Regions from separate parts of the Shewanella morhuae genome, predicted to be linked through region 1. Evidence: predicted binding sites of a transcription regulator. Region 1 holds the regulator's gene; each other region holds the start of a gene.
The links. Region 1 encodes sigma-54, which starts transcription at its own class of promoters, with help from an activator protein. Its sites were predicted from a motif close to GTTGGCACGNNNNTNGNNT; they were not measured.
Positions count from the first base shown of each region.

Region 2: C9I43_RS13610 (TorF family putative porin) is a predicted target of sigma-54. The motif match lies at 3,132-3,150, and genes of this name have one in related genera.
Region 3: norV (anaerobic nitric oxide reductase flavorubredoxin) is a predicted target of sigma-54. The motif match lies at 2,923-2,941, and genes of this name have one in related genera.
Region 4: C9I43_RS14170 (CsbD family protein) is a predicted target of sigma-54. The motif match lies at 3,776-3,794, and genes of this name have one in related genera.

Region 1 is NZ_PYSG01000002.1:150,700-156,346, reverse strand. Features, by position in the region: gene C9I43_RS01215 (KpsF/GutQ family sugar-phosphate isomerase) at 1-253, shown strand, start outside; gene kdsC (3-deoxy-manno-octulosonate-8-phosphatase KdsC) at 253-804, shown strand; gene lptC (LPS export ABC transporter periplasmic protein LptC) at 801-1,361, shown strand; gene lptA (lipopolysaccharide transport periplasmic protein LptA) at 1,348-1,902, shown strand; gene lptB (LPS export ABC transporter ATP-binding protein) at 1,899-2,630, shown strand; gene C9I43_RS01190 (RNA polymerase factor sigma-54) at 2,738-4,216, shown strand; gene hpf (ribosome hibernation promoting factor) at 4,245-4,532, shown strand; gene ptsN (PTS IIA-like nitrogen regulatory protein PtsN) at 4,535-4,978, shown strand; gene rapZ (RNase adapter RapZ) at 4,975-5,647, shown strand, end outside.
Region 2 is NZ_PYSG01000002.1:2,996,557-3,002,203, forward strand. Features, by position in the region: gene C9I43_RS13580 (hypothetical protein) at 1-150, shown strand, start outside; gene C9I43_RS13585 (hypothetical protein) at 291-617, shown strand; gene C9I43_RS13590 (DUF4240 domain-containing protein) at 634-1,143, opposite strand; gene C9I43_RS13595 (hypothetical protein) at 1,271-1,651, shown strand; gene C9I43_RS13600 (response regulator) at 1,739-2,536, shown strand; gene C9I43_RS13605 (HU family DNA-binding protein) at 2,685-2,957, shown strand; gene C9I43_RS13610 (TorF family putative porin) at 3,247-3,939, shown strand; gene rimK (30S ribosomal protein S6--L-glutamate ligase) at 4,024-4,929, opposite strand; gene C9I43_RS13620 (putative bifunctional diguanylate cyclase/phosphodiesterase) at 5,090-5,647, opposite strand, start outside.
Region 3 is NZ_PYSG01000002.1:2,561,934-2,567,580, forward strand. Features, by position in the region: gene C9I43_RS18840 (hypothetical protein) at 129-434, opposite strand; gene C9I43_RS11790 (TMEM165/GDT1 family protein) at 588-1,142, shown strand; gene norR (nitric oxide reductase transcriptional regulator NorR) at 1,192-2,841, opposite strand; gene norV (anaerobic nitric oxide reductase flavorubredoxin) at 3,023-4,531, shown strand; gene norW (NADH:flavorubredoxin reductase NorW) at 4,524-5,647, shown strand, end outside.
Region 4 is NZ_PYSG01000002.1:3,127,194-3,132,840, forward strand. Features, by position in the region: gene C9I43_RS14145 (methyl-accepting chemotaxis protein) at 1-251, opposite strand, end outside; gene C9I43_RS14150 (hypothetical protein) at 741-971, opposite strand; gene C9I43_RS14155 (sulfite exporter TauE/SafE family protein) at 1,521-2,327, shown strand; gene C9I43_RS14160 (ribosome recycling factor family protein) at 2,481-2,888, opposite strand; gene C9I43_RS14165 (DUF3297 family protein) at 3,095-3,340, shown strand; gene C9I43_RS14170 (CsbD family protein) at 3,514-3,705, opposite strand; gene C9I43_RS14175 (hypothetical protein) at 4,140-4,343, opposite strand; gene C9I43_RS14180 (NAD(P)-dependent alcohol dehydrogenase) at 4,411-5,460, opposite strand; gene C9I43_RS14185 (MFS transporter) at 5,476-5,647, opposite strand, start outside.

The DNA of each region.
Region 1 (5,647 bases):
ACGTAAGCTTGTCGGTATCTTTACCGATGGCGATTTACGCCGAGTCATTGATGCTGAAGTGAATCTACGAACAACACCCATTGCCGATGTAATGACCCGTAACTGCGTTACCATTATGGATAACATATTGGCGGCTAAAGCACTGCAAATAATGGATTCTAAAAATATTAACGGTTTGATTGTAATAGATAAAGACCGCCATCCCATTGGTGCACTTAACATGCTAGACATGGTTAAAGCAGGAGTCATTTAATGCCACAGCAAGGATTTTACGGCCCCATCAGTGATGATGTGTGGCAACGCGCGCAAAAGATTAAACTGTTGATTTGTGACGTCGATGGCGTGTTTTCTGATGGGCGTATTTACTTGAGTAATAACGGTGAAGAGCTAAAAGCATTTCACACCCGCGACGGTTATGGTGTGCGCTCGCTGCTCACTAGCGGTTTTCATCTTGCGGTCATCACAGGGCGCCAATCCAAAATCGTTGAGAACCGTATGGCAGCGCTCGGCGTGACACATATTTACCAAGGTATAGACAATAAATTTGCACCCTATGAGGAATTACTCACGCTTTATGGCGTTACCCCTGATGAGGTGGCTTATATCGGTGACGATATGGTCGACCTACCAGTAATGAACGTGGTTGGTTTAGCGGTTAGCGTTGCCGATGGTCATCCTTATGTCCGTCAGCATGCTCACTTTGTTACCACCCTTAATGGTGGCCACGGGGCATTGCGTGAACTCACAGACCTATTACTGCTGAGTCAAAATAAGTTCACCTCGGCCCATGGAATGAGTATATGAGCCGTGTGACGCTTGCGATTATTGCATTTTTCGGTACTGCGCTGGCGCTGTATTGGCAAGTGCAAAACAAGCACAATAATGATGCAGATAATAAAGTAAAAGATCAAAATACCCCAGATTACATCGTGGAAGACCTGCGCAGTGTCGAGTTTAATGAACAAGGACTTGTCAACAGTCGTGTTACTGCGAAACATATGGAACATTATGATTCCACTAATCAAACCTTGTTCACTCAACCTGTTTATCTTGTGTACCCCGACCAAGGTAAAGCACAATGGCAACTCAAGGCTGATGAAGGCAAACTTGATAAAGAAACTGGCAAGGTGGTATTACAGAATAATGTCATTATTGATGCTATTAGCTCAGAAGAACCGATTCAAACCTTGTCCACCAGTTATCTGGAACTCGATCTCAATACAATGATAATGACCTCTGACCGCACCATTTATGTCACAGGAAAAGATTTTAATATTCAAGGCCAAGGCCTTTTTGCCGACCTTAATGCACAAGAAGTGCGATTGACCAGTCAGGTAGTAGGAACATATGAAGCAAAATAACGTATTACTTGCCAGCCTCATTCTTATAATGAGCATGAGTGCCTTCGCGAAAGTGGATGATTTAAAACAGGAAGTAAAGATTAAAGCCGTAAGCCAAACGGCAGATATTAAGAATAACCAAGTTATCTTTTTTGGTCCGGTTGAAGTCACTCAAGGCTCTATCAAAATTATTGCGGATCAACTACGTGCATTTTCTGCTGAAGGTGAAAGCAGTAAAACCTTAGTCGCCACGGGTAATCCTGCCACTTATACTCAAGTCCTAGACGATGGTCGCCCAGCATCTGCAAGTGCGAAAGAGATTAGTTATAACATGGCAAGCCGTACCCTCACCCTCAAAGGATTAGCTTCATTAGATCAAGCGGGTAGCCAAGTCCGAGGGAATTTAATCCGCTACGACATCATTCAGCAAAAATTAATTGCCGAAAGTACTGGTAGTGGTGATGATCGCGTGATTACGATTATTCAGCCTGAAAGTTATCAAGATGATATAAAGCCCGGCACCTCAACCGATAAACCTGTCAAAAAGCAGGGTTCTAAATGACCCAGATCACTCTAAGAGCACAAAATTTAGCGAAAAGTTATAAGAACCGCCAAGTCGTTAAAGATGTCAGTTTGACGGTAAAAACCGGTCAAGTCGTTGGTCTACTCGGCCCAAACGGGGCGGGGAAAACCACCACATTTTACATGGTTGTCGGATTGGTAAAGAGCGATAAAGGCCACATTTTTATCGATGACGATGATTTAACCGCCGATCCGATGCACCTGCGTGCCCGCAAAGGCATTGGTTACTTACCACAAGAAGCCAGTATCTTTCGTAAGCTGAGCGTACATGACAACATTATGGCCGTGCTGCAAACTCGCAAAGAGCTAACAAAAGAACAAAGAGATCAAGAATTAGAACATCTGCTGGAAGAGTTTCATATCACCCACATACGTGACAGCCAAGGTATGTCGTTGTCAGGTGGTGAGCGTCGTCGTGTTGAAATTGCGCGTGCGCTAGCGGCTAATCCTAAGTTTATTTTACTTGATGAGCCTTTCGCTGGGGTTGATCCGATTTCAGTTATCGACATCAAAAAAATCATTGAGCAACTTAAAAGCCGTGGCCTTGGTGTGCTAATTACCGACCACAATGTGCGCGAGACATTAGATGTGTGTGAACATGCCTACATTGTTAGTCACGGAAACCTGATTGCAGAAGGAACACCAGCAGAGATCTTAGACAATCAGCAGGTTAGGGCTGTGTACTTAGGTGAACAATTCAGGCTATAGTTAACCAAAGGGAGTCGATGGCCGTAAATTATACTGGCATACGGCTCGACTAAAGAGGGGAATAAGCGACCCCATCTAATAATAATAACTTAGGGATCTGCGGTAACATGAAAGCGTCACTCCAGCTCAAACTGGGTCAACAGTTAACCATGACGCCACAGTTACAGCAGGCAATTCGTCTGTTGCAACTATCGTCATTAGAACTGCAGCAAGAGATCCAGCAAGCCTTAGATTCTAATCCCCTTCTCGAGCTGGAAGAGGATCAATTCGACGCAACTAAAGACCCTGTAAACCAAGCCTTATCGGATACCGATTTCAGTGAATCTGTTGCTCTGCCACCAGAAAAAGATAACTCCACTGTCGATACCGCAGAATCTTTGACTCAAGAATCCATGCCGGACGATCTCCCCATGGATACGACTTGGGATGAAGTGTTTACCGCCTCACCTAATTCAGGCCCAGGTGGGAGTCGCGAAGACGATATGCCCTTTCAAGGAGAGACCAGCGAAGGTTTATATGAGCATTTAGAATGGCAAAAAAATCTCACCCCCTTTTCGGAAACTGATTTAGCCATTGCTACCGCGATTATCGAAGCGATAAATGACCAAGGTTACCTGACCCAAAGCACTGAAGAAATTCTAGAGGCCATAGGTAATCCAGAGGTTGAACTTGATGAAGTCGAAGCCGTACTTAAGCGTATTCAACATTTTGACCCGATAGGTGTCGCCGCCAGAGATTTAAGCGAGTGCCTATTAATCCAATTATCCCACTTTGCACCCGATACGCCCCATCTAAGTAACGCCCGCATGCTGATTAAAGATCATTTAGATCTCATTGCTGCACGTGACTTTAGACTGTTGATGCGTAAAACTAAGCTCAAAGAAGATGAGTTAAGAGATGGTATAGCACTCATCCAAACCCTTAATCCTCGCCCGGGTTTATTAATTACTCCCAACGAGGACGAATACGTTATACCCGATGTATCAGTGTCGAAGAAAAATGGCCGTTGGGTGGTTGAACTCAATCCTGACAACATGCCAAAAATAAATGTAAATCAACACTATGCAGCTATGGCGCGCAGTTCTGCAAACCAAGCCGACAGCCAATTTATTCGTGGGCACCTGCAAGAGGCAAAGTGGTTTATTAAGAGTTTAGAAAGTCGTAATGATACTTTGCTCAAAGTCGCTAACTGTATCGTCCAATACCAGCAAGGCTTCTTTGAGTATGGTGAAGAAGCAATGAAGCCTATGGTGCTTAATGATATTGCCGAAGCAGTAGAAATGCATGAGTCAACCATTTCGCGGGTAACAACCCAAAAGTACATGCATACTCCAAAAGGGCTTTTTGAACTAAAATACTTCTTCTCTAGCCATGTCAGTACAGATGATGGTGGTGAGTGTTCATCAACGGCAATTAGAGCCTTTATTAAAAAACTGGTTGCAGCAGAAAATCAGAAAAAACCATTAAGTGACAGTAAGATGGCACAACTTCTGGCGGAGCAGGGAATAAATGTAGCACGCAGAACTATTGCGAAATACCGAGAAGCTATGCTTATTCCTCCTTCTAATCAACGTAAGAGCTTATAACCTACAGTGAATATCGGAGGACGTTTCTATGCACATACACCTAGTTGGGCACCACATTGAAATTACCGAATCGTTACGCGCATATGTAGAAGAAAAGTTTTCAAAACTTGAACGCCATTTCGAACAGATCAATAATGTGCACGTTGTGCTCAATGTTGAGAAAATACAACAAATTGCTGAAGCGAGGATAAACCTCATCGGTGGTGAAGTATTTGCCACTGCCGAGCATACTGATATGTATGCAGCTATAGACGCCCTGATAGATAAGCTTGATCGTCAGGTTATTAAACACAAAGAGAAGTTAACAAAACACTAATAATGGAACTTTGTAGCATACTGCGGCCGGAGTGCACTACCTGCGCCACTCCGGGCAGTAAGAAAAAAGTACTGGAACTCATCAGCGACCTAGTTGCTGCCCAGTACCCGACCCTCTCATCTCAAGAGATATTCGAAAGCCTAGTGGCGCGCGAAAAAGTGGGGAGCACAGGTATAGGTAACGGTATCGCCATTCCACATGGTCGATTAGCCGATATAGATCAACCCATTGCCGTACTAATTAAGTGCGAAGAGCCAATAGCATTCGATGCTATTGATAAGCAACCGGTTGATATTTTATTTGCATTACTGGTGCCTGCTGACCAATGTCAGCAGCATTTAAGCACCTTGTCTTGCATGGCCGAAAAACTGAGTGACAAGCAAATATTGAAACAATTGCGTAAGACACATGATGAAACAGAACTCTATCAGGTAATCACAGGATGAAACTGGTTATAGTGTCAGGTCGCTCAGGCTCAGGTAAATCCGTTGCCCTTAGGGTACTCGAAGATCTCGGCTATTATTGCGTCGATAACCTTCCGCTACCACTGATTGGGGCTTTACTTGACCAACTGAAAGGTAATAACGAGCTCGTCGCTATCAGTGTCGATGTGCGTAACATGCCTGAGCAAGATAAAGTATTAACTCAACAGCTCGAAAGTCTGCCTGCTGGCATTGAGTTGACGAGTTTCTTCCTTAATTCTAGCGATAAAATTTTGCTTAAGCGTTACAGCGAAACCCGTCGCCTCCATCCTTTATCTAAGAGTCAAGTTTCATTGCAAGAAGCAATAAAACAGGAAGGCAAGCTGCTCGAGCCTATGTCAAAATTGGTCGATCACTACATAGATACCTCAAATTTGAATATTTATGATTTGAGTGACCAAGTGAGACAAATCCTGCTAGGCAGTGTTGATAAAGAATTAGTGATTAACTTTGAATCTTTTGGATTTAAGCACGGCATGCCAGCAGAGGCGGACTTTATGTTCGATGTACGCTTCTTACCCAACCCTCATTGGGAGTTAGCGCTGCGCCCACTCACAGGCTTAGATGAACCCGTGGCTGAATTCTTAAATCGTCAACCACTGGTGAATAAGCTCATCTGGCAAATCGAAAATC
Region 2 (5,647 bases), 2.8 Mb from region 1:
GATAACTTTGATAGCTATGATGCCTGTAGCGATTTTGCGCGCCAGCAATCTGCTTTCTACGACGACGCGCCTTGGGAATGCGGTTCTATGTGCCAGTTTGATACTCGCAAGCAAGGATTTCAATGCATAGAAATGAAAAATGAACATTAACTAACTGTTCAGTATTGGTTCAATATTTATACAATAAGCTAAGCCCATCACAGTACAACTCAACTCGTTTTCTTTACCGTCTAGGGATGCACGATTTAGAACTAACGAATTAAACGTAATTGTTAATTTGGAGCTCACCTATGCACGTAAAAATAGCGAACGTAACAACCACTCATCCATCCAGCTTATTGTCATGTAAACAGGCTTTACTGACGCTGCTGACACTTGGAACTAGCCTAAGCTTTTCAAGCTCTGCAGCACCATTAACCATAGTTCAACAACAGGCGGTTAACACCCACTTTAGCAAATTGGCTCAGGTGCAAAATACCGCCGAAGCTCAAATGACTGAGCAGCTGCAGCAAGATTTTAATCAGCAACTAACTCTACATGAGCACAAACTGATGAAAAGTATCTGCCCTAAATACGGCATGACCTTTGATGTCAGCACTAATGCCTGCTTACGCTGATAATTTATTTTACTGATTAAAAAGGAAAACGTGCACTGAGTTCAGGGTATTGCAACTTTAAATCCTTGGGCTTAGTGCTAAATTTTTTCCCCACGGGTGTCGCTTTACCCGATGGCATAAAGGGTAACTCATCACCGGTTCTATCTTCGTACAATTGCCCAGCAATAAGATCATACTCATCGACAAAGGGGTACGCATACGCATCTTTTTCTGGCCAAGCAGCTAAACGCGCTAAAATGTCTGGTTGATTCACCACACCATCGTAAATTTCTTTGCCAAGTGAAATTAAAAAACACCTAAATTCAGCAAAGGCGTATTCAGAATCACAACCCGTAATAATATAAGCTGCGCCCCAAACCGGCCATAAATAGCTACGGCGCATCTGCTGACCAAAGATTTTATCAAAGGCTTTTAACTCTTCATTACTTAACTCGGCGAGGTTCTGTTTTAGTGCTTGAGTCAAAGACTCCTGCGATTGCGCCGCTTCCGTTCGCGTGACTAAACCCCAAAACTCAGTTTCTGTCATAAATTCCACCTATTTAGCACCCTAGAAAAAGGGCATATTCTACACGATATTGCAGTTATGCTGGACTCGGATTCGCGCATTTCTTACACTTGCTTACCTTCTTCGTTACCGGCCTACAGATCAATCCATGCCTAAACGCCTTATGCTACTTATCGCTTTATATTACTGTTGCTGTATTGCTGCACTTTTACGGGCAGTGATGGCCCAATCCTTTGATATATTTACCCTGAGTGTATTTCCTGTGCTGATCGGTATGTTAATGCGTACACCTTGGTCAAGTTTAATGTTGAAAATTTTTATTGGTATGCAAACCCTAGGCTTTTCCGCCCTCGCGATTACAGCCATTATTGCTTATCGCATTACACCTGAAGATGTAAAAGTGGTTATTTCAGGCCACAACATTCCCATATTGCCACTGACGGCGAGCATGATTTTCATTTTACTCATACAATATTGGGCAGCATTTTCTAAGGTGACGAGTCAATATTTGACCCGCCAAACGCAGTGATGGACATTTGTGACTAAGCTGTTATTAATAGCTTAGTCACCCGAAGAAAATAGCCGCGATTCTTAACTTGATAACGTGAAGTAAACTATGAGCCATTTATTGCCCAGCGAACTTTCTATTCTTTTAGTCGAGCCTTCAGAGACACAGCGTCGAATTATTATTCAGCGTTTACAACAGGAAGGCATTCTCAGTATTCAAACCGCAGAAAATATTGAAGCGGCGAAAGAAATTATTACTCGTCATAAACCTGATCTTATTGCCAGCGCCATGCATTTTGATGACGGCACTGCCATAGAGCTTTTGAGCTATTTAAGAGCTAAACCCGACTGTAAAGATATTCAGTTTATGTTGGTCTCTAGCGAGTGTCGCCGTGAACAACTTGAAATATTCCGTCAATCGGGCGTGGTGGCAATTCTTCCTAAGCCTTTCAGTGCAGAGCATTTGGGGACAGCTTTGAATGCGACGATTGATTTACTCAGCCACGATGAACTCGACCTCAGTAACTTTGACGTGCAGGATGTACGCGTATTAGTTGTTGATGATAGCCGTATGGCAAGGAACGTGATTAAACGCACTATTACTAACTTAGGTATGAAACTCATTACCGAGGCCGAAGATGGTGCGCAGGCCATTGAATTGATGAAACACAATATGTTTGACTTAGTGATCACCGACTACAATATGCCCAGTGTAGATGGCCTAGCTCTCACTCAATTTATTCGCAATGAAAGTTTACAAGCGCATATTCCTATCTTAATGGTCTCGTCTGAAGCCAACGATACCCATCTGAGTAATGTATCTCAAGCGGGCGTCAATGCCTTATGTGATAAGCCCTTTGAACCCAAGCTAGTTAAAAAATTACTTTACCAATTGTTAGAAGAATAAAATCTAAGTCACGAACTGAGTAAATATTCTGCACTTTACTGAATATCCTGCAGTAAGCAGAGCGCAAAAGACTTTCCAAGCGCTAAACCTTATGGCATGTTAGGCACGCTAATTTCAAATAAATCTACGGAAAGAAGAGACAATAAAAATGAACAAAACTGAACTTATTGCCAAAATTGCAGAAAATGCCGATCTAACGAAAGTTGAAGCCGCACGTGCATTGAAGTCTTTTGAAGCAGCAATTACCGAATCAATGAAAAATGGTGACAAAATCTCCATCGTAGGTTTCGGTTCTTTTGAAACAGCGACTCGTGCCGCTCGCACTGGCCGTAACCCACAAACGGGTAAAGAAATTCAAATTGCAGAAGCGACTGTACCTAAGTTTAAAGCGGGTAAGACCCTACGCGACAGCCTAAACTAAGTTAGTCATATCAAAACAACGCCTCCATAGTGAGGCGTTTTTTTTGCCTTATCCCAATGAAGTCTTGAGCGTTTTTCGCACAACAAAAGTGCACCTCTGCCTCATAAACTGACAAGCAAATATATTCCCCCCACTCATAATCATCTAACACATTGTTTTATATGTAATTGTAATAATGGCATGTGATTCGCAAATCCCTCATTAGAAATAACCAAGATGCACTAATGACCACTGTTTACTTAGGTGTGCCACTGGTGAATCGATAAATAAGTCAATCGAGGGGATGAGCATGAAGAAATCACTGTATAGCGTTTTGGCTTTATCGACGACAATGATACTGGCTGGCAATGCCTTTGCAGCCGTATCAGGCAACATTGGTGGTACCTCTAATTACCTATGGCGCGGTGCAACCCAAACCAAGGACGCGGTCGCAATCCAAGGGGGTATTGACTATAGCCATGATGCTGGATTTTATGCGGGTACTTGGGTATCGAATGTGGACTTTGGCGACGATACTAGCTACGAGCTGGATCTCTACGCCGGTTATGGCGGCAGTATTACTGACGATATTAGCTACGATTTTGGCTACCTCTACTACGCCTATCCAGACGCTCCTGGCAGCATTGATTTTGGTGAACTCCATGCTGCAGTAACGTGGAAGTGGCTTGAACTCGGTTACTCCCATGTCATCAATGCCGGTGACGATGTCGCAGCAGAGCCTTTAGATAATAAAGATCTCAGCTATCTTGCCGCAACTGTCTCTGTGCCTCTTACCGAGAAGCTAAGCTTATCGGTGCACTATGGTTACTCAAGCGGTGATGTTGTTCAATCTTGGTTTGGCGAAGATAATTATGCCGACTATAACGTCACACTCAGCGCAGACACCAGCATGGGCACAGTGTCGTTTATGGTGTCAGATACCGATCTTAGCGATGATGATGCCAAACTGGTACTCGGCTATTCCTACAGTTTTGATCTTTAGGCTTAAGCCTGAACTCGGGATAAGCTCCCTACATAAATAAAAACGCCACCTTAAGCGGTGGCGTTATTTTATAACTATCATCGATTAGGCGATGATTGGCCTGTTCGTTTTACGGGCTGCGACCATTTTCTCAATATATTCAACAATTGGCTCAGTGACCGAAACCCCTGTAGTTTGCTCAATACCTTCGATACCGGGCGCCGAATTAACCTCTAAGACTAAGGGGCCGCGGTTAGAGCGTAAAATATCCACCCCCGCAACAACCAAGCCCATGGCTTTCACTGCCGCAATCGCCATCTTACGCTCTGTAGCGGTGATTTTAACCACCTCGCCACAGCCACCTAAATGCAGATTGGAGCGAAAGTCGCCCTCTGGTCCTTGGCGCTTCATAGAGGCTATGACTTTATCACCAATAACAAAACAACGAATATCACTGCCATTGGATTCTTTAATGTATTCCTGCACTAAGATATTCGCTTTAAGCCCTAAAAATGCTTCTATCACACTCTCTGCAGCCGTTTTGGTCTCAGCTAATACCACGCCAATACCTTGAGTACCTTCGAGTAGCTTAATCACTAATGGAGCGCCACCCACCATATTGATGAGATCAGGGATATCGTTGGGCTTATTTGCAAAACCTGTCACTGGCATACCAATCCCTTTACGGGAAAGTAATTGCAACGCCCGCAGCTTATCCCGAGAACGTGCAATAGAGATTGAATCGTTAGCCGCATACACGCCCATCATTTCAAACTGACGTACCACAGCACAACCATAAAAAGTCACGCTGGCATGAATACGCGGAATAATGGCATCAAACCCAACGAGTTCAGTACCTTCATAATGAATACTCGGTTTAATGGAGTTGATATTCATATAGCAGTTCAGTGTATTGATCACGACCGCCTCATGTCCGCGTTTTTGACATGCTTCCACTAATCGTTGTGTTGAATATAACTGCGGAAATTGAGATAAAATGCCTATTTTCATGGCTGAGTGACCAACGTAAGTGTGTGTGGATAAATCGTTCTGTAGTATCAAATACGCCACAACAGAAAAGGGGCAGATATTTGTCTATATCTGAGTGTAAAGCAAGAAAATACTGCTAACCAGATGAAATCAGTATGCTATTACAATACTGCGAGGTACCTTACATTCGCACTTGTGTAGGGGTTAACAAAGGTAAAATATATTTCGCCTCAAATGTCATTGCATCGAGCGGTGGCGAAAATAAATACCCCTGTAATACAGTGCAATGGCGAGAAGTGCAAAACTCAGCTTGTTGCATTGTCTCTACCCCTTCGGCAACCGATATCACATTAAAACCATGGGCGAAATTAAATAATGCCGTGAGCAAACGGGTATCTTTTTCATCTTTGTCATAGCTTGCGATAAAACTTTTATCGATTTTCAGTACGCTAATCGGAAATAGTTTGATGTGCTCTAAAGATGAAAAGCCAGTACCAAAATCATCTAAGGCAAAACGCACTCCTAATTGAGCAATTTTATCGAGCTCTTTTGCGTGTTCATGGGGATCTTCAATAAGGCAATTTTCAGTAATTTCGAGCTCTAATGCGCTAGGAGGTAATCCTGTAAGCTGCAACGCGTGCACAATTTTATCAAATAGACGTCCATTATCAATTTGAGACGCCGAGAGATTAACAGCGATGGTAAATGTGAGTCCTGTCGGCAGTAATTGCGTTAGCCA
Region 3 (5,647 bases), 2.4 Mb from region 1:
CGATAACCTCTATGCCTTAAAGCAAACTAAGCGACATATCACCTAAAGCATCCAAGCGGATCTGTGCATAACGGATCAATTGGCCCCAATAGCTTTGAATGTTTCAATCCAGTCGCCATTGAGGCTAACTAAATCGAGCGCTGAAAAATGGCATGAGTTTCAATGGTGATTATCCAAATTAACAAACCGATAATGATATCGATTAAATAAATTGTTTGGGACATTAACAGAGCCAAACCCAGTGGGCAAGCCAGTTGTGAACAAAGATGAATGGCATTAAATACAGTAACAAGCTTATAGCGAGGCGATAAACGAAAAAACACAAACTTGCCATCATTTAACCCACTTTCATCCACTTCCGCTTGAAAGCGCATTTCACTTAGGTATAATGCCCGCCTCGCTTCGGGGGAGTAGCTAACTGGATTTCGAGCCATCGTCATCTAGGGTGAACATCAACATACTTGGCCATACGCCATGGTGTTCACAGCAAATCAATGATTTGCCCGGCAAGACCTGAGCATGATAACTGCACCTAGGGGTGGACAGTTTATTGTGCTTATGTCTTAACCACCCCTAAAGGATCACACTTGGAAGCCCTACTCTCCTCAACCTTTACGGTTGCCATTGCCGAAATTGGTGATAAAACTCAATTACTCGCCCTTATACTCGCTGCGAGATTTAAGAATAAAACTGCGATTATTTTAGGCATGTTTTTATCGACTCTAATCAACCATTTTGCCGCAGCTTGGCTTGGCCAATGGGCGATCAATTGGGTCAGCCCAGATGTCGCACGTTATTTAGTTGCCGCATCGTTTTTTGCCATCGCCCTTTGGGTATTAATCCCCGACAAAATCGATGTAAAAGAGAGCCGTTTTTATAAAATGGGCCCATTTTTAGCCACCTTTATCCTATTTTTTATCGCCGAGATGGGCGATAAAACACAAATCGCCACGATAGTGTTAGCCGCAAAATACGATTCATTAACTATGGTGGTTGCTGGTACAACCTTAGGTATGTTGCTTGCTAACGTACCGGTAGTGATTGTGGGGCATTTCAGCGCCGATAAATTACCCATGCTATGGATACACCGTGCCTGCGCGATGTTATTTGCTTTATTAGGGGTAGCGACCTTGTTTGTCTAAGAGCTGCATAATTCAAGTAAGTGGAGATAAAACATCGCCATTTAATTTTTTACGTTTTCAGACCTAACCGTTTTGCGAGTCGATGTAAATTACCGGTATCGACTTGCAAGACTCTGGCGCACATCGCCCAATTTTGTTGATTGGCAGCTAAAACTTGACGGATAAGTTGACGCTGATAAGCCTCAGTTGATGCCTTAAGCCCTAGTATTGTGGTATCTAATAATGACGATTCGCGAAATTCGGCCGCTATTGCAGATGGGGCCTCAATGGCTTGCACCACGGGCACGACTTGCACCGCTGGATCATTACTCACATTAACTTGGGGTTGAATAACCACAGGATCAAACTGAAAATGTTTATCACTTAAGCTGATATACGCGGTTTTTAATTCGGCTTTAGCTAATACTGCAGCCCTGTGTATCGCATGCTCTAATTCGCGCACGTTACCCGGCCAGGCATATTGTTCTAATAATAACTGTGCTGATGGCGTGATACTCACATGGGTAAGCCCCAACTTCGTCTTACAGCGTTCCAGAAAAAAACCTGTGAGTAGCACAATATCTCGGCCACGCTCCCTCAATGGCGGAACATGAATAGGAAACACACTTAAACGATGATAGAGATCAAAGCGAAAGCGGCCCTCTGTCGCCTCTTGATGTAAAATACGGTTAGTTGCCGTAATAATCCGAGTATTTACTTTTAGACTCTTATCGCTGCCTACCCGCTGTAATTCACCAAATTGTAAAACCCTCAATAATTTTGCCTGTAAACTTAAAGGTAACTCGCCAATTTCATCTAAAAATAAAGTGCCATTATTGGCTAATTCAAACTTGCCTTGTCTGTGACTAATCGCGCCAGTAAACGCGCCTTTGACATGCCCAAAGAGTTCACTTTCAGCAACGGATTCTGGCAGTGCTGCACAATTTAAATAGATAAGGGGCTTATCGGCTCGCGTCGATTGATTATGTATCGCCGCTGCGACTAACTCTTTACCTACTCCGGTTTCACCAGTGATTAAAACCGATAAATCGGTGTTGGCTACCGCACTAATCTGTTGTTTTAACGATTGGATCTCAGTCGATTGCCCAATAATCTCCTGCTGGCTAGCATGACGATTTAGTACTTCGGTGTCGCTTGATACTTCCACGACTTGAGATTCTAACTTTTGCATTAACAAAGCCGTATTTAAGCTGGCTGCGGCAAGTGCACTGATCACTCGCAGTTCGCTATCACTAAAACTATCAAACTGCTGTGGATTAAAACCGTCGATAGTTAATGCACCAATCAAGCGATCATGGGCGATTAACGGTAAGCCAATACACGCATGCACCTGTAAGTTATCGCTATGATTAGGGATTAACCCATCATATGGGTCAGGTAGTTGGCTATCAGAAGGAAAGCGTACAACATCACCCGCACGGGCAATGGCCTCTAATCTTGGGTGTTCACTAATCTTAAACCGCCGCCCTAACACCTCAGTAAATAGGCCATCAATCGCCAACGGAATAAATTGCTGATCCTTAAAAACCAGTAAGGCTGCTGCGTCACAATTAACCCGGCGCCTTACAACAGCGAGCAAGCGCTCGAATCTATCCTCGGCTGAAAGACCAATCGTTAAATCTAATGCTAATTGGGTGAGATCGGCTTGAACATACATATTAAAGACTCGCGGTATCATAATGACAACAAACACTGTCATTATGATACCGCACTCAATAGTCATAATGACACTGACATTTGCATTTAAATATATAACGGATACATTTCAATTAGTTACGAATTTGGCATGAGAAGTGCAAACTTAAGGGAAGCAGAGAGTTAAGCCGCGGCTATAACATACTGATCCTCTAACGTATCTTTCTTATCTAATAGGTGTATTTATGACAATTCATGTAAAAAACAATATCCACTGGGTTGGTCAACGCGATTGGGAAGTTCAAGATTTTCATGGTACTGAATATAAAATCACCAAAGGCACGAGCTATAACAGTTATCTGATCCGCGAAGAAAAAACCGTGCTAATTGATACGGTTGATCATCGCTTTAGTCAGCAATTCTTACAAAACCTTGAAGCTGAAATTGATTTAAACGATATCGATTATATTGTGATGAATCATGCCGAAGAAGATCACTCCGGCGCGCTAACGGCTCTCATGGCCAAAATCCCTAATACACCGATTTATTGCACTGAAAATGCTGTCGACTCTATCGTAGGTCACCATCACCATCCAGAATGGAATTTCATTACCGTTAAAACTGGCGACAGTCTCGATGTTGGTAATGGTAAGCAACTGATTTTTATTGAAGCGCCAATGCTGCATTGGCCTGATAGCATGATGACGTATCTGACTGAGGATGCGGTTTTGTTTAGTAATGATGCCTTTGGTCAACATTATTGTGATGAGCGTCTTTTCAACGATGAAGTCGACCAAAATGAATTGATGGAACAATGTCTACGTTACTATGCCAATATTTTAACGCCATTTAGCAGCCTAGTAACCGCTAAAATCCACGAAGTATTAAGCTTTAATTTACCAGTAGATATGATTGCGACAGCCCACGGTATTGTGTGGCGCGACAATCCTGCGCAAATTATTCACCAGTATTTGGCTTGGGCTGATGCTTATCAAGAAGACCGCATCACTATTTTCTACGATTCTATGTCAAACAACACCCGTATGATGGCAGATGGCATTGCCCAAGGTATTCATGATGTTGACCCAAATGTTGCAGTAAAAGTATATAACGTTGCCCGCCATGACAAAAATGAAATCCTAGCACAAGCATTTAGATCTAAAGGTATTTTGGTGGGCTCATCCACTATGAATAACGTGATGATGCCTAAAATTGCCGCTATGTTAGAAGAAATCACTGGCTTACGCTTTCGTAATAAAAAAGCCGCAGCTTTCGGTAGTTATGGCTGGAATGGTGGCGCTGTCGATAGAATTCATACCCGTTTAATGGATGCTGGATTTGAAACCTCTGTCGGCTTAAAAGTTAAATGGCGCCCTGATCGTGACGCGATGCAAGAATGCCGTCAACACGGACAACGTATTGCCAAAGAATGGGCATTGCGCCCACTCGACAGCGCAAATAGTCGTTCGATTATCAATCAGGTTATGTCTAAACCTAGTCAAGCCGTTAATCAAAACGCAGCACCTGCCATTACGCCAGCGCCAGTAAAAAATGCAAGCCTTGTAGTGGATGATGCACAATCTATGATTTGTACTGTTTGCCAATGGGTTTACGATCCTAAAGACGGTGAGCCCAATCAAGATGTCGCGGCTGGTACACCTTGGGCACAAGTGGCTGATGACTTCCTCTGCCCTGAATGTGGCCTTGGTAAAAGCGTCTTTGCGGTAAAGAAAAGTGAGGTGAACCATGCCTAGAACTATCGTCATTATTGGTAGTGGTTTTGCGGCGTATCAATTAGTGAAAACGCTACGCCGATTAAACACTGAGCAGGCTATTACCTTGATTACCGCTGACTCGGGTGATGAATACCATAAACCAGATTTAAGCCATGTATTTAGTCGCCAGCAAATGGCGGCAGATCTGATTAAATTAACGGCCGCAGAGTTTGCTACAGAACAACAAATTGATTTGCTCAATCACAGTGAGGTCACTCACATAGACAAAGATCGCAAAGTGGTCTTTTGCACTCAGGGCCGCGAAGTCGCCTATGAGAAGTTAGTGCTCGCTACAGGCGCACGGCCTTTTATTCCTAAAATGAGTGGCGATGCCATTAATGCTATTCATACATTTAACAGCTTAAGCGAGTATCAAGCCTGCCAAGCCAATATACGTAGTGCAGCAAAAGTACTCGTTATCGGCGCGGGGTTAGTCGGAGTTGAGTTAGCAATGGATCTAGCGACTGCGGGTAAACAGGTCTTTTTAGTCGACCCGCAGGCAAGCCTAATGGCAAACTTATTGCCTGAGATGCTAAGCCAAAAACTTGCTGCGGTGTTAGCCAAGCAAGGGGTAACCGTGCAATTACAAACTAGGGTAAGTCAACTGCAACACCAAGATAGCAGTATTGCTGTAAGTCTCGATAACGACCTGCACTTTACTTGTGATGCGGTGATCTGCGCAGCAGGCCTAATACCTAACAGCCAACTTGCGCAAAATGCGGGTCTTGAGGTCAATAAAGGCATCATAGTTAATGAGTACTTACAAACAAGTGATAGCGATATTTATGCACTAGGAGACTGTGCTCACATCAATGGTCAAAGCATGGCCTATTTGCAACCAGCATTACTGAGTGCCAACGCACTGGCAAGCACCTTGTTAAATCAAGCCACTGCGGTGAATTTCCCTGCGATGCTCGTTAAAGTAAAAACCCCCTTATTACCGATGCAATTAGGCGGTATTACGGTTAGTAACGTTCACCGCTGGCGAGTCGATATTGATGCCCAAGGCACCTGTATTAAAGCATTAGATGCAGATGAAATGTTACTCGGATTTATCGTAACAGAAGATAAAATGAAACAAGCTTTTGGATTATT
Region 4 (5,647 bases), 3.0 Mb from region 1:
TTGTATTGGCTATTAACTTCACAGGGAACCGACAGATCTTTTCTTTCAAAATGTTTCATATAAAGAGTGACATTTTTCAGTGAATCTACCCCCCAAAACTTTTCATCAATGTCATGGATAATTAAAAAAGCCACCACAATAAACTGGATAATCTGTGAGAATAAGGTATCAGTAAAAAATGCCGCATTAATAAAAAGTGCAATGGCGCCTAACCAGTGGATAAACCTCATTCGAATAAAGAGTGAACGCATGTAATTTGCCGCCTGTTAATTAAAAGTGAATGAATTAAGCTGAATATCAAAATTTAGGCTTACAATCTGAGCACACCCTGTTAAAAAGATCCCTTGTCATCATCGCTCATAAAGAGATAACTATTTATGAGTAGATTTACGGCCTATTTTTTTATAAAAAATACTCATCAGAAAAATAGCGCATCTCGCATATTCTTTAAGTAAACCGTAGCGTTACGTAAAGAATCGCGTGCACCTTATTATACCTTTTTGCTCCCTGATGTTGCACTACAGCCCAACCGTTATGGAATGAATGGTGAGTTTAAACGAGGTGATGCCAGTAATAAAATCAATGGAATAACAGGTATTATCAGCCACTTATAATCAACTAAATTATTTACAAAAAATAATCAGCATAGTTAACTTCTGGATGAAAACTCAAAAGAGATTTAGGTGTAAAAAAACCTAACGCCTCACCAAACTGACCATAAATCGAATAGTTTATACAAGCTAATCATGGTGCTCGGTTTCACGAATAACGAGCAGATATGTGAGATACATTTTTGTTGGCAATGACAGCACCATACCCAAAGCGACACATGCCGCACTAATCATTATGCCCTTAACACCCATTGCATCAATCGTTTCACTATAGTTATGTAAATAAATACCAAGTAATATCAGGCAAATGCCTATAGTGATGCAGATTTTTAAGATGAAAATTAACTTTTTATCCGTCATGGTTAGCACCTTAACTAGCAGAATAATCGACTCACAGATGAGCCAATAGATCCCTTTGGTTTGCTCATAAACTGGCTATCACCATAACGGTATCACAAATGTACAGTGCGCTATATTAAGATACGCTAAAGCTAAACGGCTATTGCGTTGCACAATATTGACAGCGGATAATCCAAAGGCGTCCGATTAACCCTTGTACCATTAGGTAAATAAACACACATAATGCGGGTGAGTGAAATTGAACAGCTTGGTTGTCACATTACAGCATTGAATACCTTACTGGCACCTCTTGCCGAGTTGCCCCCCAAAGAGGTATATCGCATATTTTGAAATCTTCGGAACATCAATCACATCCTTTTAAGTAAGCAAGCTGATAACATAAACAAGGCTTATCACATCAAATTAATAACAACTTTATTGAGTCGTATTATTAAAATTATAACTAATTGATAGGCTTTTGATGACGACAAATGAATAATAGAGTCACATCTCGACGGAAAATAGTCATAGCGACTGCATCACAAAAAATAAACACATTAAGGTAGAAAAATGGAAATTGAATGGGTGTTGGCGTTTGTATCCTTAGGGCTTTTTGCCGGCTTTATGGCGGGGCTACTCGGCATTGGCGGCGGCGGGATTATGGTTCCTATACTTACCAGCATATTTTTGGCGCAAGGCATAGCGCCGCAATATGTGGTGCATTTAGCACTGGGTACCTCAATGACATCGATTGTGATGACGTCAATATCGAGTACGCGGGCGCACCATGCTAGAGGCGGTGTGTTATGGCCCATCGTTAAAGCCATGGCGCCGGGCGTAGTGCTTGGCACCTTTTCGGCGACATTTTTAGCCGCGCGTATCAGCTCATTATATCTCGCCATCTTTTTTGCCCTCTTTATGGGTTACGTTGCGCTGAATATGCTGCGCCCCAAAAAAGCGGTTATCGTCCAGAAAAAAGATATTAGTAACACAGAACTGCTCGCCGTTGGCGGCGGTATTGGTGCGATATCGGCATTAGTGTCAATTGGTGGCGGCTCGCTAACTGTGCCCTATTTAAACTCGCGAAATATCGAGTTAAAACGAGCCATTGGCACCTCTGCGGCGGTAGGTTTGCCTATTTCAGCAGCTGGAGCAATAGGTTACTTAATCAATAGCCAACCCCAACTAGAGTTACCTTTTGCAGTTGGTATGGTTTATCTGCCTGGTGTAATTTTGATTTCTATCGCCAGCTTTTTAACTGCACCACTGGGCGCTAAACTCGCACATAAATTGCCGGTCGCTATTTTGAAAAAGGTGTTTGCCGTATTGCTTATCTTACTGAGCGTCAAAATGATGTTGTCGGTAATATACGCCTAACTTTGGTTTAGGCGGGGTTTAGCGGAGAGGTTTAGACGGAGGGTTACGCGGTGATGTGGCTTAGGTGAGGGTTTGACCTAAAGCCTGAGCGAGTGCAATAAATACGCAAAATATTAGCCGCGTGCTACTAAGTCTTGCCGAATCAATAGCCGACTACCAAGAGTCGGCGTTAAAGCGTGCCAATCTGGCTTCTGTGATAGTGCATTGAGTCAACTGCATTAATTCACCCAAGGTGATTGCAGGGTTTTCAGTGATCAGTCGAATGAGCTTAGCCGCTAATGGCTCAAGTTTATCGGTATGTTGCAGCAGCGCCGTTGTCAGCTTTTGGATAAGGTAGCCAAACGCCCGCTCTGCTGTTTGGTTTGTTAATTGCTCAGCTTGTAGATGGGCGGTGCAGGATTGAATGTTAATCGCGCCGCCTACAATGCACCAATTCCTTGAACGACGAACGCGCTTAAGCTCGCAATCATATTGTTTGGCTATCGCTTGGGCTTGTTTAACTGTATCGCGCCCAATTCGATGAATAAGCGAAGGCAGCAAAATAGTAATATTGTCGGTCATGGAAGTATCGGCAAAGCCTGCTCGCTAAAAACAATGCGCCAAAGTGTAGCCTGCCGTTAGCGGTTCTGAAACTAAAGAAAATAATCCCCCCTCACACTATGACTAACACGGTTTATTTCGTGCAGTTAACGTCTTGAGCATCACGCTGCTATTGCCTACAATAGCGCACGCATTTTTTTCACGATAGATAACGACAGACCACGACTATGAACGACACAACTGCACAACCGACTTTACCCGATCGCCTTTCTGTTAACCCACGTAGCCCACATCATGTGGCTGAAATTTTCGAGTACGAAATTGGGATTAAGCTCAACGGCAAAGAACGTTTTGATGTCGAAGAATATTGCATAAGTGAAGGCTGGGTAAAAATCCCAACAAAATCATTAGATCGTCGCGGCCAACCGCTAACCATGACAGTAAAAGGCACAGTTGAAGCGTTTTATCGCTAATACAAGTGTTATTACTGTTGATGTAGTGGCTAAAACATTAGATCACGGTTCTCAGGTTTCTCCAGCATTTTGGGCAGTCACATGTCACATGTAACGAGGGATTGGAGATATTAGGCGGGATTGATGAGGGGCCAAATAAAAGCCCCTCGTTTTATAAACTTACAATGACATAATTATAAGTGTGACTTTTCAAACTCTTTTTTCGCTTCATCTTTAGCCATGCCATACTTTTCTTGCATCTTGCCTTGAAACTTTTCGAGATTACCATCAATTTCAAGTAAATCGTCGTCAGTTAATTTACCCCAATTCGCTTTAAGCGTACCCGAAACCTGTTTCCACTTACCTTGCACTATATCGTTATTCATAATGTTGATTCCTTGGTTAGTTAGAAAAATGCTAATGTTACCTTGTACTAAACATTTACACCTAAAAACTAATCAAGTCCCATGCCAAAACGTAAACCACAGATTTATATGTGAAAATTTTGGCAACGCAAAAATGTAAACCTATTTCACGGTAATGGTTACATACAGGCGGGTAATTGTTTCAAATAGTCATTTGGCAATGATTAGTGCTGCTCGTCATTAGTCATAATAATGTCATCTAACAACCAGCCACTTTGATTGCAATGGTTTTTATTGAGCCCATTTGATAACAGAAATATAAACTCACTAATATTATTTACTTTAGATCCTCACCGGCAGTGCTTATACAAAAAACCGTGGTGAGATGGTTTCAATGTCGTTAAACGGGTAGAAGTTCATAAACTTTATATTGCTGGTCAGCGTTGGGTGAGTGGTTAACTGTGGTGACGAGCTTGCTGGCGTATATTCGCCCCGTGGCGTGCGATAAAAATGCGGATTTTTACAGCACTCTTTACAGCACTCTTTACTTCACTCTTTTTTGCAATCGGCATAGCCATAGACTCATTGTGTTGACTTGCTGACGCAAAGGTCGCAGCAGATGCGACCTCGATGCCAACCATTAACAGCCATAAAACCATGGGCATCCGCACAGCCAGAACGCTTAAACATCGCATACCCATAATTCACATTCAGGTTAAGGTTCAGCTAGCGCGCTAACGTGGCGTTGTCGATAACAAACCGATACTTCACATCGCCCTTCAGCATGCGCTCGTAGGCGGTGTTAATCTCGTCGGCGCGGATCAGTTCAATATCCGACACTATGTTGTGCGCAGCACAAAAATCGAGCATCTCTTGGGTTTCACGGATCCCACCTATCATTGAACCCGCAAGGCTGCGGCGTTTCATGATCAGATTAAACGCATTGGGCGAAGGATGATTTGTTGCTGGCGCGCCAACTAAGGTCATAGTGCCGTCGCGTTTTAATAGGCTTAAAAAAGCGTCCAGAACATGGGGAGCTGCAACGGTATTCACAATCAAATCTAAACTCTGCAGATGCTTGGCCATTTCATCGGCATTTTTAGAAACCACCACTTCGTCAGCACCCAAGGCTTTGGCTGCATCACGTTTAGATTCTGAAGTGGTAAACGCCACAACATGAGCCCCCATCGCATGGGCAAGCTTAATTCCCATGTGACCAAGGCCACCAATGCCAACAATACCGACTTTTTTACCCGGTCCCGCATGCCAATGGCGCAGCGGAGAATAGGTGGTGATACCCGCACACAGAAGCGGAGCCACTGCCGCTAATTGCGCTTGCGGATGACTGATACGCAGCACATAACGTTCATCAACCACGATTTGCTCCGCGTAGCCACCGAGCGTATGCCCAGGCGCGTCATGGGTTAGGCCGTTATAAGTACCCACCATGTGATCGCAGTAATTTTCTTGATCATCACTACATTCATGGCAGTGCTTACAGCTATCAACGATGCAACCCACGCCAACCAAGTCACCGACTTTAAATTTTGAGACATGCCCGCCCACGGCGGTTACTCGCCCCACAATCTCATGCCCGGGGACGCAGGGATATAAGGTCCCCGCCCATTCCGAACGTACCTGATGGAGATCAGAGTGACAAACGCCGCAGTAGTCGATACTTATCTGCACGTCATCCTCACCGGGTGGGCGCCGTGTAATCGTCATAGGTTCAAGCGGTAAATGGCTGGCATGAGCGCCAAAGGCATTAATGGTCATAGTAAAAGTCCTTAATTATTGAGTATGAAGCAGTGGCGCTAGCTCTGAACGTTGGGTCCAATAAGCCAATAAAGCTGCCGCTACCAACAAGGTTGCACTCAGCAAAAATGTGCTGTGGTAACCATTAAAATCAAATAGTACACCGCCTAAGGTTGAGCCCAGCCCGATAGCCAATTGGATAACCGCC